One region of the Planococcus chinensis genome, then DNA from elsewhere that is predicted to be linked to it. Evidence: riboswitches for the same ligand, from Rfam matches in the RefSeq annotation. Region 1 holds a riboswitch; each other region holds the start of a gene.
What was found. Region 1 has a riboswitch for S-adenosylmethionine ahead of ACFSDB_RS08145 (transporter substrate-binding domain-containing protein). Riboswitches for the same ligand answer to the same signal wherever they lie in the genome.
Positions count from the first base shown of each region.

Region 2: it holds a riboswitch for S-adenosylmethionine, as region 1 does, so the genes downstream of both, ACFSDB_RS10695 (methionine ABC transporter ATP-binding protein) here and ACFSDB_RS08145 (transporter substrate-binding domain-containing protein) in region 1, are expected to answer to the same signal.
Region 3: it holds a riboswitch for S-adenosylmethionine, as region 1 does, so the genes downstream of both, ACFSDB_RS07375 (methionine ABC transporter ATP-binding protein) here and ACFSDB_RS08145 (transporter substrate-binding domain-containing protein) in region 1, are expected to answer to the same signal.
Region 4: it holds a riboswitch for S-adenosylmethionine, as region 1 does, so the genes downstream of both, ACFSDB_RS09785 (MetQ/NlpA family ABC transporter substrate-binding protein) here and ACFSDB_RS08145 (transporter substrate-binding domain-containing protein) in region 1, are expected to answer to the same signal.

Region 1 is NZ_JBHUFW010000005.1:97,846-105,659, forward strand. Features, by position in the region: gene ACFSDB_RS08115 (3-hydroxyacyl-CoA dehydrogenase) at 1-99, opposite strand, end outside; gene ACFSDB_RS08120 (hypothetical protein) at 474-806, shown strand; gene ACFSDB_RS08125 (VOC family protein) at 975-1,475, opposite strand; gene ACFSDB_RS08130 (hypothetical protein) at 1,791-2,504, shown strand; gene ACFSDB_RS08135 (YcxB family protein) at 2,667-3,182, opposite strand; gene ACFSDB_RS08140 (oxidoreductase) at 3,390-4,322, shown strand; SAM riboswitch class I at 5,024-5,128, shown strand; gene ACFSDB_RS08145 (transporter substrate-binding domain-containing protein) at 5,263-6,108, shown strand; gene ACFSDB_RS08150 (amino acid ABC transporter permease) at 6,167-6,850, shown strand; gene ACFSDB_RS08155 (amino acid ABC transporter ATP-binding protein) at 6,866-7,615, shown strand.
Region 2 is NZ_JBHUFW010000007.1:148,851-156,664, forward strand. Features, by position in the region: gene ACFSDB_RS10665 (acetyl-CoA C-acetyltransferase) at 1-423, shown strand, start outside; gene ACFSDB_RS10670 (acyl-CoA dehydrogenase family protein) at 612-2,393, shown strand; gene ACFSDB_RS10675 (arsenate reductase family protein) at 2,719-3,075, shown strand; gene gcvH (glycine cleavage system protein GcvH) at 3,154-3,534, shown strand; gene ACFSDB_RS10685 (toprim domain-containing protein) at 3,608-3,946, shown strand; gene ACFSDB_RS10690 (thioredoxin family protein) at 3,953-4,264, shown strand; SAM riboswitch class I at 4,313-4,417, shown strand; gene ACFSDB_RS10695 (methionine ABC transporter ATP-binding protein) at 4,496-5,521, shown strand; gene ACFSDB_RS10700 (methionine ABC transporter permease) at 5,514-6,182, shown strand; gene ACFSDB_RS10705 (MetQ/NlpA family ABC transporter substrate-binding protein) at 6,232-7,059, shown strand; gene ACFSDB_RS10710 (dicarboxylate/amino acid:cation symporter) at 7,263-7,814, shown strand, end outside.
Region 3 is NZ_JBHUFW010000004.1:1,014,003-1,021,816, forward strand. Features, by position in the region: gene ACFSDB_RS07365 (glycoside hydrolase family 32 protein) at 1-1,016, shown strand, start outside; gene ACFSDB_RS07370 (tol-pal system YbgF family protein) at 1,574-2,608, shown strand; SAM riboswitch class I at 2,696-2,804, shown strand; gene ACFSDB_RS07375 (methionine ABC transporter ATP-binding protein) at 2,877-3,890, shown strand; gene ACFSDB_RS07380 (methionine ABC transporter permease) at 3,880-4,551, shown strand; gene ACFSDB_RS07385 (MetQ/NlpA family ABC transporter substrate-binding protein) at 4,571-5,389, shown strand; gene ACFSDB_RS07390 (iron-containing alcohol dehydrogenase family protein) at 5,405-6,487, shown strand; gene ACFSDB_RS07395 (hypothetical protein) at 6,745-6,999, shown strand; gene ACFSDB_RS07400 (hypothetical protein) at 7,162-7,473, shown strand; gene ACFSDB_RS07405 (DinB family protein) at 7,622-7,814, shown strand, end outside.
Region 4 is NZ_JBHUFW010000005.1:450,583-458,396, forward strand. Features, by position in the region: gene ACFSDB_RS09775 (tRNA dihydrouridine synthase) at 1-776, opposite strand, end outside; gene ACFSDB_RS09780 (acyl-CoA dehydrogenase family protein) at 1,034-2,239, opposite strand; gene ACFSDB_RS09785 (MetQ/NlpA family ABC transporter substrate-binding protein) at 2,287-3,114, opposite strand; SAM riboswitch class I at 3,248-3,375, opposite strand; gene ACFSDB_RS09790 (FAD-dependent monooxygenase) at 3,782-4,948, opposite strand; gene groL (chaperonin GroEL) at 5,839-7,470, opposite strand; gene groES (co-chaperone GroES) at 7,673-7,814, opposite strand, start outside.

The sequences.
Region 1 (7,814 bases):
GTCATAGACCGTAACTTCAAATCCTTTGAACGCAGTTTGAAAAGCGATTTGGCTGCCGAGCACTCCGCTCCCGGCAACGGTGATATTTTTATAATCCATATATGCATGTCTCCTTTGAACAGAATAGTACTGCTTTTCCCTCGTTAAACTTTTTAAAACGCGCGAAGAAATCGGTAAAGCATGAGGGAGTGTTCCTCTTTAACAAGCAGGTAGAAGTAAAGGAAAATTGAATAGAGAAAGTTTTTTTAATTTTCTGATTATTATAGTATTTTTTTGATATTTGTGTTAAAATAACTGCGTACATATATGCCTGAAGTGGAAAAAGGCATACAAAGACCCCATTTTATTTCTATGGAGGTGGTTTTGCTCGAACGCATTCTATGGAAGAAGATTTATTTCTCTATGCGGTATTTGCCTGGAGACTAAACGAATTCTATTAAGAGATGGAGAGAACAGCCATGAAGAAGCTTCTTATGGCTATAACAGTTATTGCCCTTGCACTCGGATTTTCCTCTCCTGCCTTTGCAGCTGACAACCAAGCGACGGATTTCAAAAGCACCTATCAAGCAGACCATGACAATATGAAAGACGGCAGCGGCAAAGATGAAGACGGCATCCATGAACGCCATGCCCTTCACGCTTACTGCTACACAATCGGCGGAAAAGTGGTCCACCGCCATCACCATCCTTACCATGAATACGACCGCGACGGAGACGGCCACCTTGATTTCCAGGAAAATTACGATGGCGATGACGCCCATAACGATCACAGAGACCACCACAAGCGCCATAACAGACATTATTGAAGTTAAAGGATCGTCTTCCTACAGGAAGATGGTCTTTTCTCTCGCTCCTGGCCAGCCCCTATTCTTTAACGTGTTTGAATCATCTCCCCCTATGCCAAGAAAAGGCCCCCTCTTCGGCGTGTCCACCGGAGAGCGGGCCTTTTTCCAAGCCGCCTTCTTATATTGATTTTATCCCTCGTAAGCCTTTTGCAATTCCGAAAGCTCCAATTTCTTCATCTGCAGCAACGCGCGCATCACCCGGTCCGCTTTAGTGCTATCCTCATCCATCAGCATTTCATTCAGCTGGACGGGCACCACTTGCCAGGACACGCCGAACTTGTCCTTCAGCCATCCGCAGACCTGCGCGCTTTCGTCACCGCCTGCCGTCAGCTTGTCCCAGTAATAATCCACTTCTTCCTGGGATGTACAGTTGATGATAAAGGAAACGGCTTCATTGAACGTGAATGCGTCTCCGCCATTCATGGCCGTAAATTCCTGGCCGGCAATCTGGAACTCGATCGTCAGCACCGTCCCTTCCGGCATGCCATGGATTTCAAACCCTTCTTTGGAGTACCGCGTCATCCTGCCGATTTTCACGTCTTGAAAAATGGAAGCGTAATACTGCACTGCTTCTTCCGCTTGGGTGTTGAACCAAAGATTCGGTGTGATTTTCTGGATTTTAGGTTCCATGACGGTCCCTTCCTTTTTTATAAGAAGCGGCTATGTATTTTCCTCCTCATTCTACACCTCATGGCCCATGAAATCATGCCTGGAAAACTTCAAAAATATATTTAATTAAATATTCAAAATATATAGTATTTTTTTGCTAAATATTATATAATGACGTCAGATATATCAAATTATTATTCATATCAGCCGTAAGAAAGGAGGCCGTGCCTCTCGGTATAGCAGATGGATAATCCAGTTTCTTCTACGCAGATGCCAAGAGAAAAAAAGGCAATTTCCAACGCGAATAAATCCTATAAAAAGAGGGAGAAATTGAAAATGAAAAAGTATCTTATTCTTCTGCTTGCGGCTTTCCTAGTATTCGGGTTCTCATCCGCTACTTTAGCAAGCAGCGATAACCATAACAACGATTCAACGCATGAAAAAGTGACCTATCATAAAGGCGTTACGACAATCGTCACCACCACAAAAACCGTGAAGCATGACAAGATTGTCAAAACGGATAAAAAAGTCGATTACTACACTGAGAAGAAACACAACAAGTCCACATTCAATAAAACCGAAGTGACAAAAACAAAAGAACATCATCCACAGCACGACTGGTATCGCTTCTTGGAAACCGCTACCACTTACAAAATCACAAAACATGAATCATGGGACGAAGTGAAGAAAGTTACGACCTTCACGAAAAAGGTAACACCTGTGAAGATTACTAAGAAAACAGTACGCACTGTCAAATACCACGGCAAACCAGGGCATCTGGGCAAAAAAATCAGTGACGAAACTAAAGTCTATGTCGACAAGAAATTCGGCAAAACAGAAGTGAAAGTCACAAAAGAAACCGAGTTCTTCAAAAAGAACTACAAAACGTACTATGACAAAGAAGTCATCGACGTTAAGAAAACTTACGGCAAATGGATCAAAGACGAAGATTGGAAAGATGACAACGGCAAAGACAAAGATAACGGAAAAGACAAGGATACTGGAAAAGGCAAAGATAAAGGAAAAGGCAAGGGCAAAGATAAAAGCTGACTCTCCGGCATAGAGTGCCACGGTGAAAGCGGACGGCTAGACGAAGAATTGCGGAGAACCGATCCTGTATATAGGGCTTGGTTCTCTTTTTTTTAAGTCTTGCGGATATTATTGGAACCAACAAAAGCCGCAACCTCTTCAATAAGGGGCTGCGGCTTTCGTTTATTCCGATACGATTTTTTCTTCTAGAAAACGCTTTATGCCTTGGCTGTCCTCCAGGTTTCGTTTCGGGATGATGAATGCGCTGACGGCACTGACATACAAATAGAAATTCGTTTCGTCTTCCCCCATCCCTTCAATGCCATGCCAGAAAACTTTGCTCTCGCCTGCCGGGCCCGTTTCATGGATGCCTTCTTCGTTAAAGAATAAAGTATGTTCTCCGAAAGCGCCATCGTTTTTGCCTTCCTTGATCATTTTGCGGACGCCATTTCGGACGAGCCTTAAATAGTAGGCTGGGTAAACCATTACCCAAAAGATGCTGATTACGACGAAGGTGATAAAAAGGCCAACAAGCGAGACGTTTATAAGGTCCGCAAAGATGAATGGTACCATCAGAAAGAGGATAGGCCCTAGAAATCGTTGGATTGTCATTGATTTTTTCGCCGTTTTGGAATTTTTTATATGGTAGACGTTGAAATCGAGATAGGCTTCTTCGTCAAGTGAGTAGGTGATTTTCAATGGTTCGCACATCTCCTTATGTAAATATAAAACTTCTCTAATCATAACCAGTGAAAGAGCTTTAGAATACAATGATTTTCCGTTATTTTTATTAATAAACCGCATTCAACTTTTATGGCGCTTCTGCATTCAAAGCCTCCTCTTCCATCCGATTTTATTCGATAACCTGGTTTTTGCCGCTGCATGTTATAATGCTTTCTGAATCCAATGCAGGAAATTTCAGAATCGGGAGTTGATCGTGTGGAACAACAAGACCTGGCCGGAAAAACGGCCATTATCACAGGCGCCAATAGTGGCATCGGGCTGGAAGCGGCAAAAGTGCTGGCAGGGCGCGGCGCGCGGATTATCATGGCGGTGCGCAGCCAGGAAAAAGGCGAAGGGGCGCGAAGTGAGATTCTCCGGCTTCATTCACGGTCGCTCGTTGAAGTGATGCAACTGGATGTGGCAGACCTTGAAAGTGTCCGGTTCTTTTCGGAACACTTCCGGAGCCGTTTTGATTCGCTTGATTTGCTGATCAACAATGCCGGTGTCATGATGCCGCCTTACACGAAAACGAAAGATGGGTTCGAGCTGCAGTTCGGCGGCAACCACCTCGGCCATTTCGCGCTGGCGGGCCTTCTTCTCCCGCTGCTCGAGGGAACGCCGGGATCGCGCATCGTCACCATCGGCAGCCTGGCTCATAACCGCGGGGCCATCGACTTCGGCAATCTTGATGGCTCGAAAGGCTATAAAGCGAAGAAGTTCTACAATCAAAGCAAGCTCGCCAATATGCTGTTTGCGATGGAGCTCGACAAGCGTCTGAAAGCGAACGGCTATCAGACGATCAGCGTCGCCTGCCACCCCGGCGTTTCTGCGACGAACATCTTCAAGTTCGGCAAGCGGGACGCACCGGCATTTTTGAAAAGCTATGCCAACCGCTTCCTGCAGCCGCCGGAAATGGGCGCGCTCGCGACTGTCTATGCGGCGACCATGCCGCACCTGACCGGCGGTGAATATATCGGCCCGGACGGCAAAGGCAACCGCAAAGGATTCCCTGCGCTCGAGCTGCCACACCCTTCAGCGCTTGACCGGGCAGCGGCGGAAAAGCTGTGGTCCGTGTCGGAAAAACTGACCGGCATCGTGTTCCCTTTCGACAAATAAAAGAAGCGGGAGAAGAAAGCAGGGCTTTTCTTCTCCCGCTTTTTTGGGTTTCAATATTGTCGAATTTTGTTGAACGAGCTTAACTGGCCGCTGAACGAGCGCAATTTTTTTTGAGCGAGCGTAACGCCTTCGCGAAAGAGCGTAAGCGGCCCACGAACGAGCGTAAATTTCTCTAAGCGAGCATAAACGACGAATGCCAAAAGAAAGTGCGCTTTTCGCGGCGCGAAAAGCATGAAACCAAGGGTTTGGGTTCTGGATTTGGTGTCGAATTTTGTTGAACGCAAATAACCGGCCCGCGAACGCAAATAAAACTTTTTAAGCGCAAATAAATCTTCTTGAAAGCAAATAAAATTTTTCAAACGCAAATAAAATTGCCTGAAAGCAAATATCGCGAAGGCCTATTCTTTAAGGCGCGTTTCTGCGCAAAAAAAATTACGTTTACACTCCGAATTCGGCCAGTCTTCTGCCGCATCCATCTTCTGCCAAGGATGCCCTGGCCTGACTTCTCACCACGCTTTACGAGTCATTTCCGAGCATCTTTAACCCCTTTGGCGCATGCCGTTCGATCAGCGAACTCCTCCATTTATTTGTAAGGGCTTTCATTTTAAAATTAAAATATTTCCAAAAAAATCGCTTGAAAATTCTGTTGACGCCTCCTCTAAACGGTGGTAATCTTACCGTTATAGCTGAATAGTGATTCGTTCTTATCATGAGAGGTGGAGGGATTGGCCCTGCGAAACCTCGGCAGCGGACTCGGAAACGAGTACTGTGCCAAATCCAACAAGCAGAAGCTTGAGAGATAAGAAGAGCAGGACATTTTTGTATTTCAAATGCCAACCTCTTCTTATGGAAGAGGTTTTTTGTTTGCCCAAAACTCATGAGAAGCTGCAATTCTGTAAAGCTAAAACCTAGTAAACTGATATGAAAGGATGGTTAAAAAATGAAAATTAAACACAGCACTTTATTCGTTTTATTGATTGCAGCAATCGGTTTTTTGCTGGCAGCTTGCGGCAGTGAGGAATCGAGCAGTTCGGCTGTCGCTTCTGAAGACAAAGCCCAAAATTCTTGGGAGCGGATCGAGGAAGCCGGCAAAATCGTTGTCGGAACCGAAGGGCTTTATTACCCGATTACATACCATGACGAAACGACAAAAGAACTGACAGGGTATGACGTGGAAGTCGCCCGCGCGTTAGGCGAGAAACTGGGCGTCGAAGTCGAGTTCAAGGAAATGGAGTTTGATGGCTTGCTTCCGGCTCTGCGGAATGGGCAGATCGACATTGCGGCCAATGATTTTGCCGTTACCGATGAACGCAAAGAAAAATTTGATTTCACCGTGCCGATCAAGCATTCTTACGGCTCTGCGATTGTCCGGGAAAGCGATAACTCCGGCATAGAATCTGTGGAAGATTTGAAAGGCAAGAAAGTTGGCGGTTCGGCGACCAGCAATTACGCGAAGTACGCACGCGAGCAAGGCGCGGAAGTGATCGTCTATACCGGTTCTGACACGGTCCTCCCCGAAATCGTCAACGGCCGCGTGGACGCGACGCTGAACGATTACCTCGTATTGAAGCGATCGCTCGAACAATACGACAAGCCCGGCCTGAAACTTGCGGAAGACGTGAAGTTCTCATTCAGCAGCAGCGCGATCGTCCTGCCGAAAGACAGCCCGGAACTGAAGGAAAAAATTGATGCTGCACTGGAAGAACTGCTCGCTGATGGAACGCTCAAGGACTTGTCCATCAAATTCCTCGGCGACGATGTTACCCAACCCCTGGAAAAAGAATAAACCCTTCGGGAGCCTCCGGGTTCCCTATCCATACATAATTACGTAAAGGAGTCTTCAGATGGCCGACTTTAAATGGGAGTATCTTTTTAATATCGAAATTGCGCTGGACTCCCTCCCCTACATTTTATTGGGAGCGCGGGACACCGTACTAATTGCATTGATCAGCATGTTTTTCGCACTGGTCTTCGGCTTGTTCGTCGCCCTTGCCCGCATGAATAAATTCAAATTGCTTTCATTCACCGCCCGCTTGTTCATCTCGTTCATGCGCGGCACCCCGCTGCTGGTGATTTTATTCATCCTATACTTCGGGCTGCCGATGGTCGGCATCGAGATGAAGCCGCTGACCGCCGCCATCATCGGCATCAGTGTCCATTTCTCCGCCTACACGGCGGAAATCATCCGCTCTGCCATCTCGTCGGTCGCCAAAGGCCAATGGGAAGCAGCCGAAACCTTGCGCTTGAGCTACTGGCAGACGATGCGCCGGATCATCCTGCCGCAAGCGACGCGCATTGCGCTGCCGCCGCTGTCGAGCGTCTTCATGGACATCATCAAAGGGACGTCGCTGGCAATGGTCATCACGGTGTCGGAACTGTTCTACCGCGCCAAAGTCATCGTCGGTCAGACCTATGAAAGCTTGACGCTGTATATTTTGGTCGCCCTGATCTACTGGGGGCTGTGCACAGTCGTCACCTTGCTGCAAGACTACCTGGAGAAAAAGGCGAACCGCTATGTCACAACCTGATTGGAGGGAAAATGCATGATCAAAGTGGAAAACTTGAGCAAGAAGTTCAATGACAACGAAGTGCTGAAATCGATTTCGCTCCAGATCCAAAGAGGCGAAGTCGTCAGTATCATCGGCCCTTCCGGCTCCGGGAAAACGACGCTGCTGCGGTGCTTGAACCTGCTCGAAACCCCTTCTGCGGGTTCGCTGCAAATCAACCAGGTACATGTCGCGTTCACCGGGAAAGCGCCGAGCAAAAAACAGAAAACCGACATCCGGCAGTATTCCGGCATGGTCTTCCAGCATTTCCACCTGTTCCCGCATAAGACAGTCATTGAGAACATCATCGAAGCACCGCTCATCGCACAGAAACGGGACAAACGGGAAGTCATTGCGGAAGCCGAAGCGCTGCTGGCAAAAGTCGGACTGCTCGCCCATAAGGACCAGTATCCCGAGCAATTGTCAGGCGGCCAGAAACAGCGCGCCGCCATCGCGCGGATTCTCGCGCTGAAGCCGGACCTCCTGCTGTTCGACGAACCGACCTCCGCGCTCGATCCGGAACTTGTCGGCGAAGTGCTGACGGTCATCCAGGAACTCGCGCGGGAAGGCCAGACGATGGTCATCGTCACCCACGAAATGGACTTTGCCCGCGACGTGTCGGACCGCGTCATCTTTATCGACGGCGGCCATATCGTCGAACAAGGAAAACCAGAAGACATCTTCACCCGACCGACCGAAGTACGCACGCAGCAATTCCTGCAAAAAGTGCTCCGCCGCGGTGCATGAACGACTAGGACTGTCCAAAAAGGCTGCTGTCCATTGCGGCGGACGCTTTCCGCGGGCTTGCGCCGAACTAACTCGGACTGGCGTCCGAGTGGATTTCGGCACTTCGCTGTCCCGCTGGAGTCGCCGCCTCCATTCCCATCAGCTGTCAAAGAATAAGGAAAAGGCCAGAGGAGAAAAGCGTTGCTTTTTCTCCTCTGGC
Region 2 (7,814 bases), on a different contig from region 1:
GCAGGCGCGTTGTTGGTCATGGACCGGGAGAAAGCGGAAGCACTCGGCTTGAAGCCGATTGCGAAATTCCGTTCATTTGCAACAGGCGGCGTGCCGCCGGAAGTCATGGGAATCGGCCCGATCGTAGCCATTCCGAAAGCATTGAAAATCGCAGGCCTTTCGATTGAAGACATCGATGTTTGGGAACTGAACGAAGCTTTCGCTTCCCAGTCGCTCGCAGTTGTCCGCAACTTGGGCATCGATATCGACAAAGTGAACTTCAACGGCGGCGCCATTGCACTTGGCCACCCGCTCGGCGCAACAGGTTCGATCCTGACCATCCGCATGATGAGCGAATTGAAGCGCCAAGGCAAACAGTTCGGCGTCGTGACCATGTGCATCGGCGGCGGAATGGGCGCAGCCGGCGTCTTTGAAATGCTGTAATAGCTTATACTTTTTTCACATGAATCTTAGATGAATGAGTGGAAGGCGGCGACTCCTGCGGGGCAAGCGTGAGTCCTGAGACCCCGGAGGGAGCGAAGCGACTGAGGAGGCTCAGGCCACGCCCCGCGGAAAGCGTCCGCCTGGAGCGATTTCATCTCTATAGAAACAATAACTAGGAGGAATTCACAATGGCAGAAGAAAAAACATTGATCAAAGGCGGCAGTTTCCTAATTGAAGAAGCGGACCTTTCACGGGTTTTCACACCGGAAGATTTCACAGAAGAGCATAAGATGATTGCGAAAACGACGGAAGACTACGTGAACACAGAAGTCATGCCAGTCGTCGAGAACTTGGAAAACCATGAATTTGAACATTCCGTCCGTTTGTTGAAATCGGCTGGAGACCTGGGTCTTTTAGGCGCAGATGTGCCGGAACAATACGGCGGCCTTGGGCTTGATAAAATCGCCTCTGCTTTGATTGCTGAAAAGATGTCGAAAGCAGGCGGCTTCGGAATTACGCACGGCGCACACGTTGGAATCGGTTCATTGCCGATCGTGCTTTTTGGAAACGAAGACCAGAAACAGAAATACCTTCCGCGCCTAGCGACAGGTGATATGATTGCAGCATACGCGTTGACTGAGCCGAGCTCAGGATCCGATGCACTTGGTGCGAAAACAACTGCCCGTTTGAACGAAGCCGGAACGCATTACGTCTTGAACGGCGAAAAACAATGGATCACGAATGCCGGCTTTGCGGATGTCTTCGTTGTCTACGCGAAAATCGACGGGGAAAAATTCTCGGCATTCATCGTAGAGCGCGCGTACGACGGCGTTTCGGTCGGACCGGAAGAAAAGAAAATGGGAATCAAATCTTCTTCTACCCGTACATTGATCCTTCAGGATGCGCAAGTGCCTGTTGAGAACTTGTTGGGAGAAGCAGGGCGCGGACACGTCATCGCGTTCAACATCTTGAACATCGGCCGCTACAAATTGGGCGTAGGCACAATCGGCGGAGCAAAATATGCGATGGAATTGACCATCCCTTACACAAACCAGCGCCAGCAGTTCAAGACGCCGATTTCATCTTTCAACTTGACGCGCGAAAAATTGGCCACAATGGCTTCGCAATTGTATGCCCTTGAAAGTTCTGTTTACCGCACAGTCGGCTTGTTCGAAGACCGCATGAGCGGCTTTACGGATGAGCAGCACGCAGACGGCAAACTGGTGGCTGATTCGATCGCTGAATTTGCAGTGGAATGCTCCATGAACAAATTCTTCGGAACAGAGACGCTTGATTATATCGTTGATGAAGGCGTTCAATTGCACGGCGGCTATGGCTTTATGGCTGAATATGAAATCGAGAAAGCGTACCGCGATTCACGCATCAACCGGATCTTTGAAGGAACGAATGAAATCAACCGCCTGCTGGTGCCGGGCACTTTGATCCGCAAAGCGATGAAAGGCGAACTGCCATTGTTCGAGCATGCCCAAAAACTCCAGGAAGAGCTGTTGATGATGATGCCGGAAGAAATCGGCACAGAAGCATTGGCCCAGGAGAAATACTTGGTGCGCAACGCGAAGAAAATCGCGCTTTTGGCGGCTGGCCTAGCGGCACAGACCTACGGAGCGAAGCTTGAGCAGGAGCAGGAAGTGCTTGTGAACATCGCGGACATCGTCAGCAACGTCTTTGCAATGGAATCAGCAGTTTTGCGCACCGAAAAAGCGATCGCGGCTTCTGGCGAAGAAAAAGCGAAACAGAAACTCCTTTACACGCAGATCTATTGCCAGGAAGCATTCGACAAAATCGAAAAAGACGCAAAAGAAACGTTGCTTGCAGCTATCGAAGGCGACAACCAGCGCATGATGCTTTCTGCATTGCGTAAATTGACGCGCTCGACGCCTTACAACGTCATTGCGAAAAAACGCGAAGCGGCCGTTAAATTGATCGAAGTTGAAAAATACGTCGTGTAAGAATTTTTGAAAACGCAGCTCAGGCTGCGTTTTTTCTTTTGTTCAATTTCTATGGCAGATGGAGAGTAGTAAGGCATGAACAGGCATTTTCGGTCGTATGCTCATTGAAGTACGGAATGCGCTCATAGAATCTGTAAAAGCGCTCATAGGATTCCGAAAGCCGCTCATAAACCCTCGAGAACCGCTCTTAGAGAATGAAACGTTCAACTTTTTATAGAATTAGTAAATCATCCAGCTTAATGATTACAGGCACACCGCAAATGGACACTTTTCTCCATTCGACCGGCTAGATGAATTTTGGTAAGCTTGAGGAAAAGGGGGTTTTATTGTGATTACGTATTATGCTTATCCAAAATGCACCACGTGCCGCAACGGAAAGAAATGGCTTGATGAAAACGGTGCCGATTATCGGGAGATCAATATTGCCGAAGCGCCGCCTTCTAAGGAAGAGCTCCGCAAAATCTACAAAGCCAGCGGCATCGAACTGAAGAAGTTTTTCAATACGAGCGGCATCAAGTACCGCGAGCTTGGGCTGAAGGAAAAATTGCCGGAAATGGGCGAGGACGAACAGCTGGAATTGCTTGCTGGCGACGGGATGCTCATCAAGCGGCCGCTTGCATGGGACGGGGAGAAAACGACGCTTGGCTTTAAGGAAGACGTCTATGAAAATACCTGGAAGTAGCGCCATACATTTCTTGTGTTTCCCAAATGTTTATGTCAAACTAAAGGGGAGCAAACTACATAATTTGGAGGGTTTTCGATGAGCACACCACAAGAACTTCGTTATTCAAAAGAGCATGAATGGGTAAAAGTAGAAGGCGGTACAGCACGTATTGGCATTACTGATTTTGCACAAGCCGAATTGGGCGATATCGTTTTCGTTGAATTGCCGCAAGTTGGGGACGAACTGAAAAAAGACCAGCCTTTCGGAAGCGTTGAATCTGTAAAAACCGTATCGGAACTTTACGCGCCGATTAGCGGCAAAGTGGTTGAAGTGAACGCTGAGCTGGAAGACAGCCCTGAATTTGTCAACGAATCTCCTTACGAAAATGCGTGGATGGTGGTAATCGAATCTCCTAGCGAAGCTGAAGTAGGCGAGTTGATGACAGCTGAGCAATATAAAGAAATGATCAACGAGTAATCTCAAAGCGCCTCTTTTTGGCGCTTTTTTTATACAGATTTTCTTTCATACCGATCTAGTGAGGTGTTGGCTTATGGAAAAAGTAATCGTGGTGGAAGGGATCAGCGATAAGTCGCGGATCGCGCCGCTCATTGCAGAACCCGTGACGATTCTTTGCACAAATGGTACAGTAAGTGCATCGAGGCTTGAAGAACTGCTGCTGCCATATGAAGGCCTGGACATCATCATCCTGGTCGATGCGGACAAATCAGGAGAGAAATTGCGGAAATTGGTGAAGCGCGAATTTCCCGAAGCCCGGCACTTTTACATCAGCCCGAGCTTCAAGGAAGTGGCGGCCACGCCGATCCGCAACTTGATCGATGTTCTGATTTCAGCAAACGTTCAAGTCAATAAGTTATTAGCTGAGGGATGAAACAAAATGGAAGAATGGACACATAAAGAATGGCTGAAAGAAAAGAACACGAAAACGGTTGCCGCGTTTTATTTGTACACGCCGATGTGCGGCACATGCCAAGTTGCTTCGAAAATGCTGGATGTGGTCGAAGAGCTGTTGCCGGACATGCCGATGGGCAAGGCAAACTTGAATTTTGTGCAGGAAATAGCTGAACTCTATCAAGTGGAGAGCGTGCCATGCCTGCTCTTGACAAAGAACGGCGAGCTGGCTGAAAAGATCTACGCGTTCCAATCCGTGCCTTATTTATATGGAAAGTTAAAATCTGTTGACGTATAAAGTGAAGCGTGGTAAATTGAATTTCTGAAATCAATTAAATATCGTCAACTCTTATTAAGAGTGGTGGAGGGAAGTGCCCTATGAAGCCCGGCAACCGTCATGAAAATGAAATGGTGCCAAATCACACAAAGCAATAGCTTTGGAAGATGAGAGATCGGTTTACTTTTAAAGTTACCCTTCTGCTCAAATTTGCGCAGAAGGGTTTTTATTTTGAGGCGGGAGTGTTTAGGAATGATCGAATTAAAACAATTATCGAAAGTGTTCGATACCGGCAAAGGTTCATTGACCGCAGTGGACGGCGTGGACCTGTCGATCGGCGACGGCGAGATCTTCGGCATCATCGGCTATAGCGGCGCCGGGAAGAGTACATTGATCCGTTTGCTGAACGGGCTCGAAAAACCGACAAATGGTTCTGTTGTTATCAACGGGCAGGACATCACGAATATCAGCAGCGGTGAGCTGCGGAAAGCGCGCCAGAAAGTCAGCATGATTTTCCAGCATTTCAATTTGCTATGGTCGCGCACCGTCAAGGAGAACATCGAGTTCCCGCTTGAAATCGCCGGCGTTCCGAAAGAGAAGCGCGCAGCGCGCGTTCAGGAACTGGTGGAACTCGTCGGCCTCGGCGGACGGGAAAATGCTTACCCGTCCCAGTTGTCAGGGGGACAGAAGCAGCGCGTCGGCATTGCACGCGCACTTGCTAATGAGCCGGAAGTGCTGCTGTGCGACGAAGCGACGTCTGCACTCGATCCGCAGACGACGGACTCGATTCTGGACTTGCTGGTGGACATCAACAAGCGCTTGGGGCTTACGATTGTGCTGATTACACACGAAATGCATGTCATCCGGAAAATCTGCCATCGCGTCGCCGTCATGGAAGGCGGCCGGGTCGTAGAGATGGGCGATGTGCTCCGCGTCTTCCAGGCGCCAAAGGAAAACATCACCAAACGATTTGTGGCGCAAGTGACGGATACGGAAGATTCGCAAGAGACGATCAAGCACCTCCGCGAGTTGTATCCGGAAGGCGTGCTGGTAAAACTGGTCTTTGTCGGAGATCAGACAGAGCAGCCGATTTTGACCAAATTGATCCGGAAGCATCCGGTCGATATTAATATTGTGCAGGGCAATATCGCCCATACACAACGAGGAGCATACGGAACATTGATTTTGCAGATAAAAGGCTCTCAGCCGGAAGTTGCTGAGGCCATGGCATTCTTGAATGCGGAAGGCGTCCAGACGGAGGTGATGGCAAATGATTGAGTCATTATTCCCGAACGTCGATTGGCAGGATATGTGGGAAGCGACGCTGGAAACCTTGTATATGACGGCCATGTCGACGCTCTTTACATTCGCCATCGGCCTTGTGCTCGGAATCGTCCTGTTTTTGACCGCACCAAAACAATTATGGGCAAACAGCATCGTGAATTGGCTGACCGGCGCATTCGTCAATATTTTCCGGTCGATTCCGTTCATCATCCTGATCATCTTGCTGATCCCGCTTACGAAATTCATGATCGGAACCATCCGGGGGCCGAATGCGGCATTGCCGGCACTGATCATCGGCGCAGCACCTTTCTATGCACGCATGGTGCTGATCGCTTTGAAAGAAATCGACAAAGGCGTCATTGAAGCAGCGCGCTCGATGGGCGCAAGCACATGGACGATCATCCGCAAGGTGCTGCTGCCGGAGTCGAAGCCGGCGTTGATCTCCGGAATTACGGTGACGGCCATTGCATTGGTCGGCTATACCGCGATGGCGGGCATCATCGGAGCAGGCGGCCTTGGCACATTGGCTTTCCTAGATGGCTTCCAGCGCAGCCGCCAGGATGTTGTTCTGGTAGCGACCATCCTGATTTTGATCATCGTTTTTGCCATCCAGTTTGTCGGAGACCGTTTGACGGTGAAATCAGATAAACGTTGATCCAAGAATTCCATAATAAAAAACACCATAGAAAAGGGAGCGTACACACATGAAGAAACTTGTAACAGGAACATTATTGGCAGCATTGGCATTGGCAGGCTGCGGCGCAGAAGAATCCGGCAGCGGCGGATCCGGCGGGGAAGAGTCAAGCACATTGAAAGTGGGAGCGTCCAACGTACCGCATGCGGAGATTCTGGAGCAGGCCCAGCCTATCCTCGAAGAACAGGGAATTGAACTGGAAATCGAAACTTATCAGGATTATATCTTCCCTAACCAAGATCTTGAATCAGGCGAAATTGATGCCAACTACTTCCAGCATGTCCCTTATTTAGAATCACAGATTGCTGAGAATGGCTATGAGTTTGAAAATGCCGGAGGCATCCATATTGAACCGATCGGTGTTTATTCCCAAAAATACAAGTCACTAGAAGAACTTCCGGAAGGCGCGACAATCTTGATGAGCAGCTCTGTTGCGGACCATGGACGAATCTTGTCTATGCTTGAAGCGCAAGGCTTGATCACTTTGGATGAATCGGTGGAAAAAACAACAGCTGAAGTAAGCGACATTACAGATAATCCGAAGAACCTGCAATTTGAAACGGATTACGAAGCGGCGATTCTTGTCCAAATGTATGAGCAAGGTGAAGGTGATGCCGTATTGATCAACTCGAACTATGCCATCGATGCAGGCCTGAACCCAATGGAAGATTCCATCGCTCTTGAAAGCTCAGATTCACCATATGTCAACATCATTGCTGTCCGCAAAGGCGACGAAGACAACGAAAACGTCAAAGCCTTGGTGGAAGTGCTGAAATCTGACGAAATCCAAGACTTCATCCTTGAAGAGTGGGGCGGCTCTGTAGTGCCGGTCGACTAATAAAACGAACAAAGGCCCCTGAATCCGATTCAGGGGCCTTTTGCATTGTGGGAAAGAAGATGGAACTAGGAAAGGGGAGTTTTAACTTTGTTGAAATAATAAAAATATTTCGCGTATTGGAGTTCCTATTAACTTTTTTTTGCCTTTGTGATACTTTTGGATAATAAATAAAATACATCTGTTCATATAGGGAGGACATGGAAGTGAAGTTTAATTTTGGTTTACTGCCAAGAATCATTGTCGCCATCGCTTTAGGGGTGTTGATCGGTTCGTTTGCGCCAGAGTGGCTGGCACGGATTTTTGCTACATTCACAACGATTTTCGGAAACTTTCTTAATTTCATCGTGCCATTGATCATTCTCGGGTTCATCGCGCCCGGCATTGCCAAATTAGGCAAAGGATCGGGGAAATTGCTGGGACTGGCAACGTTTTTTGCGTATGCGTCAACCATTATCGCTGGAACGATGGCGTTTTTTGCAGCGACGACGATTTTGCCGAATTTCATGCAAGGCGGTTCGTTGAGCGCAATTGATGATCCGGAACATGCACTCGCAACCTCATTCATCGCGCTTGATATGCCGCCGGTGTTCGGCGTCATGTCTGCATTGATCCTGGCATTCCTGCTCGGAATCGGTATGGCTTCCACTGGGAGCAAAACGATGTTTTCGTTTTTTGATGAATTCCAGGCAATTATCGAGAAAGCGATCACGTATGTCATCATCCCACTTTTGCCGTTCCATATCTTCGGGATCTTC
Region 3 (7,814 bases), on a different contig from region 1:
AAGGATACACGGCTCATTTCCGGGATCCGAAAGTTTGGAAAAGGGATGGCACTTGGTACATGGTTGTAGGGGCGCAAACATTTTATGAAGAAGGGGCCGTTGTGCTTTTTGCTTCGACAGATTTACAGCAATGGGATCTTAAAGGGATTTTAGCTGGAAACCGCTTCAATGGATTGATGGACTTCGGCTATATGTGGGAGTGTCCGGATTTTTTTGAGCTCGGTGGAAAAGACATCCTCATCGTTTCCCCTCAAGGGTTGAAAGCGAAAAATTCCTTTTACCATAATGCGCATCAGTCTGGCTATTTTGTCGGCAGATGGAACGTTGGAACAACTGAGTTCCCGCATGGTGAATTTACAGAGTTGGATCGGGGTTTTGATTTTTATGCCCCGCAGACGTTTCAGGATAAGCAAGGAAGGCGGATCATGCTTGGCTGGATGGGCATCACAGGGGAACAGGAATCCCACCTGCCCACAATCGAAAAAGGATGGGTCCATGCTTTGACGATGCCGCGTGAATTAGAGCTGAGAAAAGACAGGATCATTCAGAAGCCAGTGCCGGAACTGAAACAGTTGCGGGAAGCACAAGGGCTTTCATTCCATTCAAGCTTAAAGAATGAAACAAAGACGTGGCCAGAACTTTCGGGGAATGTAGAGGAACTGAAGATCCATTTCCTGCAGAACCTGGCCGGGCATATAAAAATTGAAATCCGCAAAAATATAATCATTTCTTACGATCAACAGACCAAGCGGTTGACGTTGGTGCGCAAACGATTTCTAGACGGCATGGTAGAAAACCGAAGCTGTTTTTTGGAAACACTTGAGGAATTGCATATATTCCTGGATACGAGTGCCATTGAAGTTTTTGTCAATGGAGGGGAGGAAGTGTTCACGGCCCGTTTTTTTGCGCTCGCAACGGATCTTGATGTTTTCTTTACGGCCGACGGGCATGTGGAGTTATTGCTTGAAAAGTGGAATCTGCGAAATCCTAAGCATTTCATGAATCATTCTGTTTAAAACTGACGCCTTCGTTTTCCGTTAAAGAAATGTATCTGGCAAAACAAAGCATTGGATTCTACAAACCAATTCATCTAAACATTTTGTTCTTCATTTTTAATTACACAAAATGTACGGCAAGGAGAAGCGGAAGTCGGATGAAATGATTTTTTCATTGCTGCAGACTAGCGGTTATATATATTCTTTAAATCAAATCGCATAATTAAATGTCCTAAAGCATAGAAACCGGCAGTTTATGGCATTGTGTCCAAACCTCTGCCGGTTTTATAGATTTTATTTGAACAAGCACGCATGCCTTGTTTTGCCAGTAGAACGGTCCTTAGACAATTCAATGAAGGTCGACAAGAAACTGAAATTCAAAAAATAAATTCCTTTTACAAAAAATTAATAAAACGCATATTGTGTATCGAATTAAGGATTGGTATCATGAAAATGATATAACTTTGTTAGAAATGTAAAATATATCTTAATAATAGTATTTGTACCGCAATTATATTATCCCACCATAACATTTAGCAAAGTTATACAGCGGTCTTTTTTTATTTAGGGGGAAGAACATGCGATATCATGACATAAGTTTGGATGAACTAGAAGAATTGGAGCAGGAGATTCACTTTCAAGCTGAAAATACCCAAGGGGATTTGGATTATTCCAAGATTGAACTTTATGATGCAATGCACAACCATCTTAAGCTATTAGCGGCGGAAGATGCGGATTATGCCCATTACTATACATACATCCAGCAGAAACTGATCAATTATCTGCTGTGCTACTGCGGCCAGGCGGCATCCAACGATGCCAATAAGCGCTATGCAGCCGAACAGGCTATGAAAAAAGTGCTGCAATACGACCCGGTGAATCCGCTAGCGGCATACCGCCTGGGCGGGCTGTTCCACCAGCAGCATATGCACGCCGAAGCTCTTTGCCAGCTGCAGCAAGCGCTGGATAACCAATCCCGTTACCCGGAGAACGCCTATCAACTGAATGCCGATCAGGTCAAGCGTGCATTGCAGCACATGTCGAGCAGCTCGTTGCATATCGGCAGCCGGGCGTTTGCGGCAAGTTCCGTTTCTTCAACTGCACTTGATAGCGCAGACTTTTCGGAAATGTTCACAGAACTCTGCCGCTGCACGGATGAACTCCGGAATTCCGCTTACCGTATCCTTTCGGCGGATGAACATGTTCAATGCGGGCATGCGCAGGTTGTTGCAGCTATTGAAAAGGATCCGAAAGACACCATTATCCTTTTTTTCAACACGGACGGCCCGGAATTGATCTATAATGGCATCCGCGAAAAATTGCCAGCTGCCCATGCGTTCCTGCTCAAGCATTTATTGCTGCATAGCTGTGCGGAAAAACCAATGAAGCCACTTGATGCCAAAGCGTATTTTTTGGATACGCATGTGATGACAGGCGTGACGGGTCCGACATTCACCAAAGCCGTTGAGGGAATGATGCAGGCATTGCGGGAAATTGAAATTCCATCAGCGATTTGCCGGGCCGATGCCGGAAATCAGCCGGCCTATTATTTCAACGGGACATCGGCGTATATGGTCATTGGCAGAGTGGACGAGGAATTGAATTTCGGTTGAATAAAAAATAAAAATTTTAAAAAAGCTTTGACAGCGGGCTGAATGTTCTTTACTATTGGGTACAAGCTAAAAACAATTACATATGGAACATTATCAAGAGAGACCGAGGGACAGGCCCTATGACGTCCAGCAACCTCCAGAGCGATCTGGGAAGGTGCTAATTCCTGCAGAATGAATCTATTCTGAGAGATAAGCCTAATCCAATTCGGTGCCTCTTTCTTAATGGAAGAGGCGTTTTTTATTGGCCTAAAAAGGAGGGAGCACCGCCATGATCAGCATCACGAATCTTTCGAAAGAGTACCAGACGAAAAAAGGCACCGTCACGGGTGTGGACAATGTCTCCCTAACGGTGGAGGCAGGCGAAGTATTCGGTATTGTCGGCTACTCGGGAGCGGGGAAGAGCTCTTTGCTCCGCTGCATGAACCTGCTCGAGCGCCCAACAAGCGGCGAAATCAAAATCGACGGCGTGGACCTTACCCAATTGAAAGGCGAAGGACTGCGGCAGTCGCGTTTGAAAATCGGCATGATCTTCCAGCATTTCTATTTGATCAGCCAGAAGACGGTCACTGAAAACATCGCTTTTGCCTTGAAGGCGGCAAAACTGCCGAAAGCGCAAGCGGCCGAACGGGTTGATGAACTGCTTGAGATGGTGGGCCTATCCGACAAGAAGGATGTCTACCCTTCGCAGCTAAGCGGCGGGCAAAAGCAGCGCGTCGGCATTGCCCGGGCACTTGCCAACAATCCTTCAGTGCTCCTATGCGACGAAGCGACATCGGCGCTTGATCCGAATACGACATTGTCCATCCTGCGGCTGTTGAAGAAAATCAACCGGGAATTGAACATCACGATCGTTCTGATTACGCACGAGATGAATGTTGTCAAAGAAATCTGCGACCGGATGGCTGTGATGCAAGGCGGAAGGGTGATTGAAGAAGGTGAAGTTTACGACCTGTTTTCCTCGCCCCAGACGGCATTGACGAAGGAATTCATCTCATCGGTCGTGTCTTTTGATGTACCGGCCCCGATACTAGCGGCCTGCACCGGGAGCGTCATCAAAGTACAGTTCAAAGGCGCAGTCGCCGGCGAAGGCGTCATTACGGACACAGTTCAGCATTTCGATGTCAAAGGCAACTTTCTTCATGGATCCATCGAATATATCCAGGAAAAACCGCTTGGCCTGTTCCTGATGGAAATCCAGGGCAGACCGGAAAATATCAGCCGGGCCATCACTTATATGGAAGGCCGGGGCGCAACTGTGGAGGTGATTGGAAATGGGCTTTGATTTTCAGCATATGATGGAATTATGGCCGGACATTTCAAAAGCGTTCGGCGAAACTTTGTATATGATCGGCATCTCCTTGGCAATCGCCATCATCATCGGCTTGCCGCTCGGCATCGTTCTTTTTGTTACCGACCGCGGCCTGTTTCTCGAGAACCGGTTCGTCAAATCGGTCTTGGGGTTCATTGTCAATATGGTGCGTTCCATCCCATTCATCATCCTGCTGGTCGCGCTGATTCCGCTGACAAAGCTGCTGGTAGACTCTACAATCGGCCCTGCTGCAGCCAGCGTCTCGCTATCGGTTGCCGCAATTCCATTTTTTGCCCGCATCGTCGAGACCTCTTTGCGGGAAATCGATAAAGGCGTCATCGAAGCGGCTGTCGCGGTCGGCGCCACGCCGTGGATGATCATCAAGGATGTGCTGCTGCCGGAAGCGAAGACAGGCCTTGTCCAGGGCGTCACCATTACGATCATCTCGCTGGTCGCTTATTCAGCCATGGCAGGCGTCGTCGGAGGAGGCGGCATCGGCGATTTGGCAATCCGCTTCGGCTATTACCGCTACGACAACACGATCATGATCGTCACGGTCGTCATTTTGATTGTTCTCGTCCAAATCCTTCAGCAACTCGGGGATTGGACGTCAAAAGCAATAGACAAACGATAGAAAAGGGAGAGAAACTTATATGAAAAAGATTGCCTTACTAGCTGCACTATTCGTACTGCTCACACTGCTTGCTGCTTGCAGCGGGGAAGAATCCAGCGCCGATTCCAAATCCATCAAACTGGGCGGCACTGCCGGGCCATACAGCGATATGCTAAACGAAGCGTTCAAACCGGCGCTTGAAGAAAAAGGCTATAAAGTGGAAATCGTTGAATTCAGCGATTACATCCAGCCGAACAATGCTTTGGATAACGGCGACCTCGATGCCAACTTGTTCCAGCATTCCGTTTATCTTGAAAACTTCTCAAAGGAAAACGGCATGGACTTGACGGGGCTGATTACGGTGCCAACTGCACCGATGGGCATCTACTCGAATGTGTTCGGTTCGCTTGAAGACATCAAAGACGGGGCGACCATTGCGATCCCGAATGATCCGGTGAATGCAGCCCGTACGTTCCTGGTCTTGCAAGACAACGGCTTGATCACACTGGATCCGGCAGCTGAAGAACTGACCGTATCCGAGAAGGACATCCAGACGAATACGAAAAACCTGGTGTTCCAGCCAATCGAAGCGGGCGGCTTGCCGCGGGCAGTGGAAAGCTCCGATTTGTCAGCGGTTCCGGGCAACTTTGCACTTGCCGCTGATATGGATCTGCTGGATGCACTTGTGCTTGAAGATATGCCTGACCGCTACCGCAACCTGGTGGCAGTGAAAACCGAAAACAAAGACACCGAGCTCGCCAAAGATTTAGTGGAAATTGTGGAATCATCGGAATTCGAAGCGTTGATCGATTCGGATTTCAAAGGCTTCGGCAAACCGGAATGGATGGCAACGCGCTAAGGGAGGAGATCTTTTGTGGAAGACATCATTGTAAAAGGCGCACCGGCTGAATATGTCTGTCGAGCACGCGTCCTTGATAGCTTGGAAGAGAAACTGCTCGCAAGAAACATCAATAAGGCGTTGATTTTGACCGGGACTAAATCATGGGAAGCGCTCCGTCCGTTTTTCCCAGCGCTGGAAAAAGTCGAAACCGCTTTTGAACTGTATCAGGGGGAATGCTCTCTGGCAGAAATTGCGCGGGTCAGCGATATCGTGAGAGCTTTAGGAGCGGAGGCCATTATCGGAGCAGGTGGCGGAAAAGTGCTCGATATTGCGAAAGCTGTCGCTCACGAAACCGGAACCGCTTTGGTCCTCGTTCCGACACTCGCTTCGAACTGCGCTCCATGGACGCCGCTCAGCGTCATCTATACGGAAGAAGGGACGATGACGCATTATACGGTCTTCCCGGAAAGCGTCGACCTGCTGTTAGTGGAACCGAAGGTATTGCTCGGTGCACCGGTTCCGCTGCTGGTTGCGGGCATCGGCGACACTATCGCAAAATGGTACGAAGCCGATGTGCAAATCATCCGGTTCAAGAATCCGCAAATTGCCTTGAAAATTGCCCATTACACCGCAAAGCTTTGCGCCGATGAAATGTTCGAATATGCAGAAGCAGCCATTGGAGATGCAAAAAAGGGCCGTCTGTCAGAGGCATTCGTCAGAGTGGCGGAAACCATCATAATGGTCGGCGGCATGGTCGGCGGTTTTGGCGACAAATTCGGCCGTACAGCTGGCGCGCACTCCATCCACAATGGCATGACCATCGCGCCGGAATCCCATACAGCGCTCCATGGCGACAAAGTGGCATACGGCACATTAGTGCAATTGCTGCTTGAAGGCAAAGGGGCTGAAGCGGAAAAACTGAAAGAGTTTTATAAAAAAGTCGGATTGCCGGCCTCATTAAAAGAACTCGGGATTCCCGGAAAATGGATTGAGGAGATTGCGAATCATGCTACGCGTGACGAAGAAACAATCCATGTGCTGCGCACTGAACCGATTGAAGCTGCTGAAGTCGCCGCAGTCATGCAGGGGATCGAAGATAGCTTGATCGCCCGATAAAAAGGGATATTAGGCTGCATTCGACAACGAATAGAGCCATAGAAAGAACGCCCGCAAAAGTGCCGGACACTTTTCGCGGGCGTTCTTTCTATGATAAAGGAACAATTTCAGGAACCAGGCGTCAGCTTTAGCACATAAGGCTGTGATCCAAGGAGGTGGATTTATTTCTTTTTAGGAAGTCCATTGATTGACTGTGGTATGGTGAATTTATGAATTCGGGTTGACCCGCATCGATTCAACCGGAAAGGGTGTAACCGTTGCGAAAATATTTAGGGTTCGTTTCTATTTTGATCCTATTAGTTACTTTCCTGATCCTGCAGTCGCTTGTCGGAAAGTACATTGGGCAATGGTGGATTTTCTTGATAGTTGCCGGGTATTTATCGGCCGCCATTGTTTCTTTCATGAGTTCCAGCGGGTTTTGGAAAAAAGCGTCAACGCTTGTCCTGATTCTGCTGCCGGTGGCGTATTTGCTATATCTGGGGATTTTTATGCTTGGCCTGCACGGTTTATAAGCAGTTTTTTCAAACGGCAAACGGGAATACCGGAAGGGAAATTTGGCTTTCAACGGAAATATGTGAGATGGTAATGCTAGCTTCATAAGGTAAATCATTATTGCTGCAATAAAAGGTTATTTACTGCTTCCTATCGAAATTTTGTAATAGGAGGTGGAGGCAATGGAAAAAGAGGCATATTATTTTTTGCAGTTAAGCACATCCGGCCAGCGGGAATCGTGGAAGTTCAATCAGAAAGAGGATGCCCTGCATGCATACCGGGCGATTGTAGAAGAGTTCGGCCATTATGAGCACGAAAACAAAAGCGGCAAAAAGCGGGACGAAGACCGAGTGCACTTGAAAGTGGCCCGCGCCCGTGAAGAAAAAGCGCAAGGCGAAACCGATACTTTCGCTCCGGAAGCGTGGTTCAAGGCAGACGCCTATCCGCGGATTTTGGATTGGGCCAACAGGCATATCGGAGAAGAAGAGCAATAGCAAACGTTCAACGGGCGGCAGCTTCGTGGAAAAATCCATCCGGCTGATTGTCTTTTCCACTTTTAAAATCACTTGTTATTAATCTTTGAATGAGGCAATTCAAAACTTCACTAAAGGTTTCTTAAGCCTGCAGCAAAGGAGTTTCCATATGACAGAAACCAAACTGCTTGTGCAGTTCCAGAAAGATCTTTGCCGTTATTCAGATGAACAGCTGAAATTCATTTCTTCACCAGGGGTCTGGTCTGTCGGGCAAATGTATGACCATCTGATTGTTGTCGCCCACGAATACCTGGATAACCTGGAAACTTGCTCCCGGTCAGCTGAAGATCAGCCGCTCGGAA
Region 4 (7,814 bases), 350 kb from region 1:
TTTAACAGGTCCAGCATTTCCCCAGCGCTGTGACCGCGCGGCTCTTTTTCGAAAGCGAACGGATTCTGGAAAATCCCCCGCCCGATCATAACGCCGTCGATGCCGTGTTTTTCGGCCAGTTCCACACCGGTCTGATAATCCGGAATATCCCCGTTGATCGTCAGCAAGGTATCAGGCGCCACTCTATCCCGCAAAGCCTTGATCTCCGGAATCAGCTCCCAATGCGCCGGCACCGCGCTCATTTCTTTTTTCGTGCGCAAATGGATCGACAGATTGGCGATGTCCTGTTCCAAGACATGGGTCAGCCAGCCCCGCCACTCTTCGACGTCCGTATATCCAAGACGCGTCTTCACACTGACCGGCAAGCCGCCCGCTTTGGCGGCTTGGATAACTTCCGCCGCATTATCTGGATAACGGATCATGCCGCTGCCTTTGCCCTTCGCAGCCACGTTCCCTACCGGACAGCCCATATTGATGTCGATGCCTTTGAAGCCCCGCTTCGCCATCCCGATGCTCATTTCCCGGAATTGCTCCGGAATGTTCCCCCAGATGTGCGCGACGACCGGCTGTTCATCTTCTTCGAACGTCAAGCGCCCTTCTTCACTGAAAACCCCATCCGGGTTGCAATAGCTTTCCGTATTCGTAAACTCCGTAAAAAACACATCCGGCCGAGCCGCTTCCGCTACTACTTTGCGGAATACCACATTCGTGACTTCCTCCATCGGCGCCAGGATAAAAAACGGCCGCGGCAACTCACGCCAAAAATTCTCTTTCATATCCAAATTTCAATCCTTTCACTGCAGGATGCAAGGCACGCCCTGCATCCAAAAATCCATCGTGCATCTATATTGAAAATAAACCCTACCAATTTTATCGGCTGAATCATTTCGTTTTTCTTTAACCTTGTATAGTTTACATGAGTCGCGCGATTGTGGAAAGTGACGTGATTTTCTTCACACAGAAAGCGCCAACTCCCGGTAAAGGAGTTGGCGCTTTTAAGTTTCGGAACTCTTAGGAGAAGTAAGAATAAATGTTATACATGCGAATTACTGTTTAATGACTTGTGTTCACTTAAAGTTTTTTTAAAAGCCTGATTTTCAATCGCAAATTCAGCAAGCAACGGAATAATCATATCTTCCATAGGCGGGTTGTGAAGGCCCGCTCTCACATCCCGATAATATCTTTGCAGAGGGGTCTTTTCTGAAAGACTATGAGCACCCGCTATCCTCATTGCTAAATCAACAATAATGACTGCTGAATTGGTGACAGCTACTTTTACTGCTCCCAATTCCGGCGTCATTTTTGATTTTTCTTCTCCATTTGACTCATCCCACTTCTTAGCTACAGAATATAGAAAATGCCTTGCTCTTACTAATTCCAATTCAATCTGGCCAATCTTTTGCTTAACAGTCGGCAATTCTATGATTGAACCGGTGATGCTATTTGGCGAGTATTCTTTTGCAAAACTGATTGCATAATCCTGTGCTGCTTGTGCAATTCCGAGGTAGCATGCTGGAATATGAAGTAACCATCCAGCTGCCCGTTTTTGTCCAGGTTCAAGAATTTCGACTAAAGAGTCTTCCGAAACCTTAACGTCATTTAATATCAAATCATGACTCCCGGTACTTTTCATCGCTACACTATCCCAAGTTTCTTCTATTTCTACTCCCGTTTTTGATTTCGGAATGAGAAAACATCCAATTTCTCCTGTCTCTTCAATCACCGCTGTTACGTTAAAATAATCTAGAACTGGAGCCATTGTCGTAAATGTCTTCCTGCCATTAATAACCCAATACCGCCCATCCTTTTTAGAGGTCGTGGAAGGTTTCCCTCCTCTTGTCGGGCTTCCTGTTTGTTTTTCTGTAGCGGCATTATTGATTAATGCTCCATTTTCTTTTACATCGTCAAACAAAGTTTTTTGTACGGAATCTTTCCATCTATTTGTTTCTCCCAAATCTTTGATGATCCCCATATGCCAGCCGATCGACAACCCAGTTGATCCATCTGCCTTACTAATAACTTCTTGATAACGTAGTAATTCATATAAGGAAATCCCTTGTCCTCCATATTTAGTGGGAATCGTCAATGCAGGATAATTAATATCCTTTAAATCTTCAATATTCTCAAACGGAAATCTTCCTTCAAGATCATTTTGAACTGCTCTTTCTGAAAAAGAGGCGACCGTATTTGTTAATATATGTAGACGTTCTTCAAAGGTCTTAGCTGCTATGAGATCCATGTCCACTTCACCTCTCTCTTCTAAATTACGAGTATATATTCAGTTTATTAATTCCAAGCTTCTAGCATAATAAACCCGTCATACTCTTCATTGGATTCAATATATTTTTTAAATTCGTCTGATTCATATGCTTCTTTTAGATCTCTCGCCCATTCTGTGTCCTCATTCTCTTCTTCGATAGATACAATGATCCGATGCTGTTCAGGTGTATTTTCAATTTTTAAAGCATCTGTAATTTTTCTATCCGGGGCACTTGCAATATAATTACCATTTACTATTCCGAAGTCAATATCCTGAAGTGACACAAGAATTTGAGCAGGGTCTAAGACTTTAATGTCAATGTCGTAATCGGCTGGTTTAACACCACTAAGGTTAAAATCAGTTACATCAGCACCATCTGCGACAGTCACCCACCCTAACTCCTCAAGAATATTTACTGCCCTTTCTTGATTTACCGGATCATTCGGTACCCCTACTGTCGATCCATCTTTCACTTCATCCAGTGAACTATGATGTTCAGAATATAACCCTTGAGGAGCACTCGGCACATAAACAATACCTGTCATATTCATATCTAGTTCATCATTGATCCCTTCCATATAGGCTGTACTTTGAAAGATACTCGCATCAATTGAACCTTCTTTCATAGCCGGATTTAATTGCATATTCTGAGAGAATGTTGTCATGTCAACGGTGTACCCTTTCTCCTCTAAGATAGGCAAGATACCTTCTTTGAATTGTTGTTCATAAGTGCCGACTCCAAAACCGACTTTCACTTCTTTTTTATTTTCTCCTGAGGCTTGGCTCTCATCGCCACATCCCGCTAATAACAAAGCAACCGAAATTCCTAATGCACTACCTAAAAGCTTTTTCATCACTCATCTCTCCTTATTTATAATTCCTTCTAAAACCCAAAGCTTCTTTTCGGTCTTACTCCCATTCTCTCAAATTTATTTAATAGAAAAGAGCCCCTCTCAAAAATAAGAAGAGGGACTCTCGAATCGGCTCTTCTCATCTTTCAAGTGCATGGATATCGCACCTGCTGGATTTGGCACAGTTTCAAATCGGAATGTTTTCCAATTAGATCCGCTGCCGAGGCATCAAAGGGCCAGTCCCTCCACCTCTCTAGATAAGAATTAATCTCTATTCAATTTTTAATACTTAGTAATTTGATATGATTAATAAGATAACATATGAATAATTGCATTACAATACTTCACAGTAAATTCATTTACTATTTCGTTTATATAAGAACAGCAGAAATTATGTTTTATCTCTTTTGATTCTACTTAATATAATCCAAAAGAAAAAAAACTCCTTCTCGTATAGTGAGAAGGAGTTTTTTGAAGTTGCTGATGATATTACATCCTGCCGCCCATATCAGGCATTCCCTCCATTGGTGAAACTGGTTCCGGGATGTGTGCTACGACTGCTTCAGTCGCTAGGGAAAAACGATTTGACGCTTATTTCCACATCGTATTCTTGTACTGAGCAATAAACAAATCTGTTATTTTTCTCTTCGTGCTAATTCAATATGGAACATTATTTTGGCACTCTAATGCTTTTGAATTTCAGAAAGTTTCTAATGATTGGCATGACTGATGCACGCATCGTTATATCTCGAAACATTAATTTCCATTTCGACTCTGGCAAAAAGAAACTTGCAAATTGGCGAGCTGATTTCTGGATTTTAGTTACTTGGGGAACCATTAATGAATCATACTCAGAAAGAGCTTTTTTAATATCATTTTTTGATTCGCCTAAGCTACGGGCTAATGTGTAGGCCCCTGCCATAGCTAACGATGAGCCTTGCCCTGCAACTACAGATACACAACCGCAAGCATCACCTACAAGTGCCACACGCCCTTTTGTCCATGTCGGCATTTCAGTTTGAGCAACGTCATCAAAATAAAAGTCAGTTGCCTTCTCGCTTTCCTGAAGAAGACCAGGGACTACCCAGCCCATATCCCCGAAGTTTTTCTTTAATTCCTTCATTCCCTCTTGATGTGAGTAGTGTTTTAGTGAGCTCCCCTTACTTGAAAAAAGGAAAAATGTTGCTATCCGATTTCCCCTTATAGGATATATACTAACTTGTCGTCCAGGCTCAGTAATCGTATCAAATGTATGATCAATTTTATTATATTTGGATGTTTTATCAAATGTAAATGCCACCGTTTGATACCCCATTGAATGAACATAATTTTCTTCTGCACCAAAAACAAGTTTTCGAACTTTTGAATGTATGCCATCTGCTCCAACTAACAAATCACAGTTGAGTTTTGTGTCGTTTGAAAGCTTTACGAGGATTCCCTCCTCATCTTGTTGCAGAGATTCAATCGTTGTACTATTTGTTACTGGTACTCGATCTTTTATGCGCTCATAAAGTACCCGTTCTAAATCTCCCCGCATGAAATTAAAGTGGCGGTCATTTAATAATTGGCGTAACGATTGATACTTTAGAGAATATTTAGTTGTTCCGTCAGTTCTTTTAATATTGAGTGCTTCAATAGGATAATGAATCTTCTCTAGTTCTTTGAGTAGACCCATTTTTTCGGCAACGTCATATCCAGCTCCAAAAAAGTCCATCATGTAACCCTCTTTTCGAAGCCCCGGAGCTTTCTCAACTATTTGAACCGTGTAGCCTTCACGCTCTAATTGATCGGCTAAAGTTAAACCCGCAATACCCGCACCTACAATCAGAATTTTCATTATATACCCTCTTTTCTTTTATAATCCGGGTTTTGAGTCTTCAAATTTCCCTAAAAGATAAATTCGATCCGAGGTTCAAGTTCAATTAGAAATTAGCCATAATTCATTTGATCACCGTAAACATAAAGCATCACCAGCCTCATCGCAGCTCCATACACAGCGATACTTGCTTCCTTACTCTCAACACTCGAAAAAAATCCGAGTGTTCTTCAATAGAGGAATAGTAATTATAGATGGTTCCGACTCCTGCCAGAGCTTGTTTAGCTATTTCAGAAATCGCAATCAGTTGAAATCCTTTATTAGAAAAGAATCACTGGCTACTTTGATAATCTTGTTTTGAATTTGTAGATGATATACTAAATCGAACGGTTAGAAAATAAAAATAGCTCAAGTGGGTAACACAGTAGTTAACGCGAATCAACTAAAGGAGTGTCCCTAAATGAGCTTTGTTCATATCGTACCACGGGAAAGCATGGTAATCGAGAGTTATTGCTCGGAAGAGAAGCCGCTGTCTTACATCGTTAGGAATTGAACCGTAGCAAGAGTACGATCAGCTATGAGCTGAAACGCTGTAACTTTGAATTTAAAGTACTGGCGTTGTTCCCCTTCTCCTGACACTCCATGAGAAAACCTTTAACGTGATTAGAAGTCATAGTTTTAACGTTCAGAACACCATTTCTATGATAGTAATCGATGAAGCCGCCTAACAATACTTTGTAATTCTAAATATTACTCTTAGTAGTATTGTTAAATTTATGGACTTGTAAGAAATCTTAAAATGCAAATTTAACTAACAAAAAAAGACTACCTCCTTTTAATTCAGGAAGTAGTCTTTTAAATACAAACTATTTATAATCTAGACAGCTTCTCAAAATTGAGAAACTTTAAATTTACATCATGCCGCCCATGCCACCCATATCAGGCATTCCGCCCATTGGTGAAGCTGGTTCCGGGATGTCTGCTACGACTGCTTCAGTTGTCAGGAACATCGCTGCAACAGAGGCTGCGTTTTGTAGTGCTGAACGCGTCACTTTTGTTGGATCGACGATTCCTTGCTCAAGCATGTTGACCCATTGGCCGTTTGCTGCGTTGAAGCCGATGCCGACTTCTTCAGATTTCAGGCGGTGAACGATGATGGATCCTTCAAGGCCCGCGTTTGTTGCGATTTGGCGAACTGGCTCTTCCAAAGCGCGAAGAACGATTTTGACGCCTGTTGCTTCGTCGCCTTCTGTAGAGTTCAGAAGTTCTTCGACTTTATTGTATACGTTGACAAGCGCTGTACCGCCGCCTGCTACGATTCCTTCTTCAACTGCTGCACGAGTTGCGTTCAAAGCGTCTTCAATGCGAAGTTTGCGCTCTTTCAACTCAGTTTCAGTAGCCGCTCCGACTTTGATGACTGCAACGCCGCCGGCAAGTTTCGCTAGGCGCTCCTGCAATTTCTCTTTGTCGAATTCAGAAGTTGATTCTTCCAATTGGTTGCGGATCTGTGTTACGCGGGCAACGATTTTCTCTTGGTCGCCAGCGCCTTCAACGATTGTTGTGTTTTCTTTCGAAACGACGACTTTAGTTGCGCGTCCAAGCTGAGCGATGTTCGTCGATTTCAGCTCAAGGCCAAGATCTTCCGTAATCACTTCAGCGCCAGTCAAGGCAGCAATGTCTTCAAGCATCGCTTTGCGGCGATCGCCGAATCCAGGAGCTTTAACAGCCACTGCATTGAATGTTCCACGAAGTTTGTTCACGACAAGTGTTGCCAATGCTTCGCCTTCTACGTCTTCAGCAACGATCAACAACGGCTTGCTTTGCTGAACCACTTGCTCAAGTACCGGAAGGATTTCCTGGATATTGCCGATTTTCTTGTCTGTCACAAGGATGAACGGGTTATCAAGAACCGCTTCCATCTTGTCTGAATCCGTCACCATGTATGGAGACTGGTAGCCGCGGTCGAATTGCATCCCTTCAACCACATCAAGTTCCGTTGTGAAGCCGCGTGATTCTTCCAAAGTGATAACGCCGTCGTTGCCGACGCGCTCCATCGCTTCAGCGATCAAGTTGCCCACTTCAGCGTCGCCGGAAGAAATCGCCGCAACTTGTGCAATCGATTCTTTGCCTTCGATTTGCTGGGAAACAGCTTTCAAGCCTTCAACAGCACTTTCTACAGCCATTTCAATCCCGCGGCGGATGCCGACAGGGTTCGCGCCAGCTGTAACGTTCTTCAAGCCTTCACGGATCATAGCCTGCGCAAGGACCGTTGCAGTTGTCGTACCATCACCTGCGATGTCGTTCGTTTTAGAAGCAACTTCCGCCACCAATTTCGCACCCATGTTTTCGAATGCATTTTCAAGCTCGATTTCTTTTGCGATCGTTACGCCGTCATTCGTGATGAGGGGTGAACCGAATTTCTTCTCAAGCACCACGTTGCGCCCTTTCGGCCCAAGCGTCACTTTCACTGCATCTGCCAATTTATCAACACCGCGCAGCATCTGGCTGCGTGCATCTTCGCTGAATAAAATCTCTTTTGCCATATTAAGTTTCCTCCTCTATCAATTGGAAAATATAATTTTAAAAGTTCACTGTAAGGTTTATTACTAAATGATATGGAGTAACGCAGCGGAGACTCCCGCGGGACAGCGCAGTGCCGAAATCCACTCGGGCGCTAAGCCCGAGTTAGTTCGGCGCAAGCCCGCAGGAAAGCGCAGCTGCGTTACGGAATATCATCTTGTGCTATTAGCCTAATACAGCCAAGATATCGTTTTCGCGTAGGATCAAGTATTCCTTGCCTTCGTATTTAAGTTCAGAACCTGCATATTTCGAGAAGATGATCCGGTCGCCTTCTTTGACGTCCAGCTCAGTGCGCTGTCCATTGTCA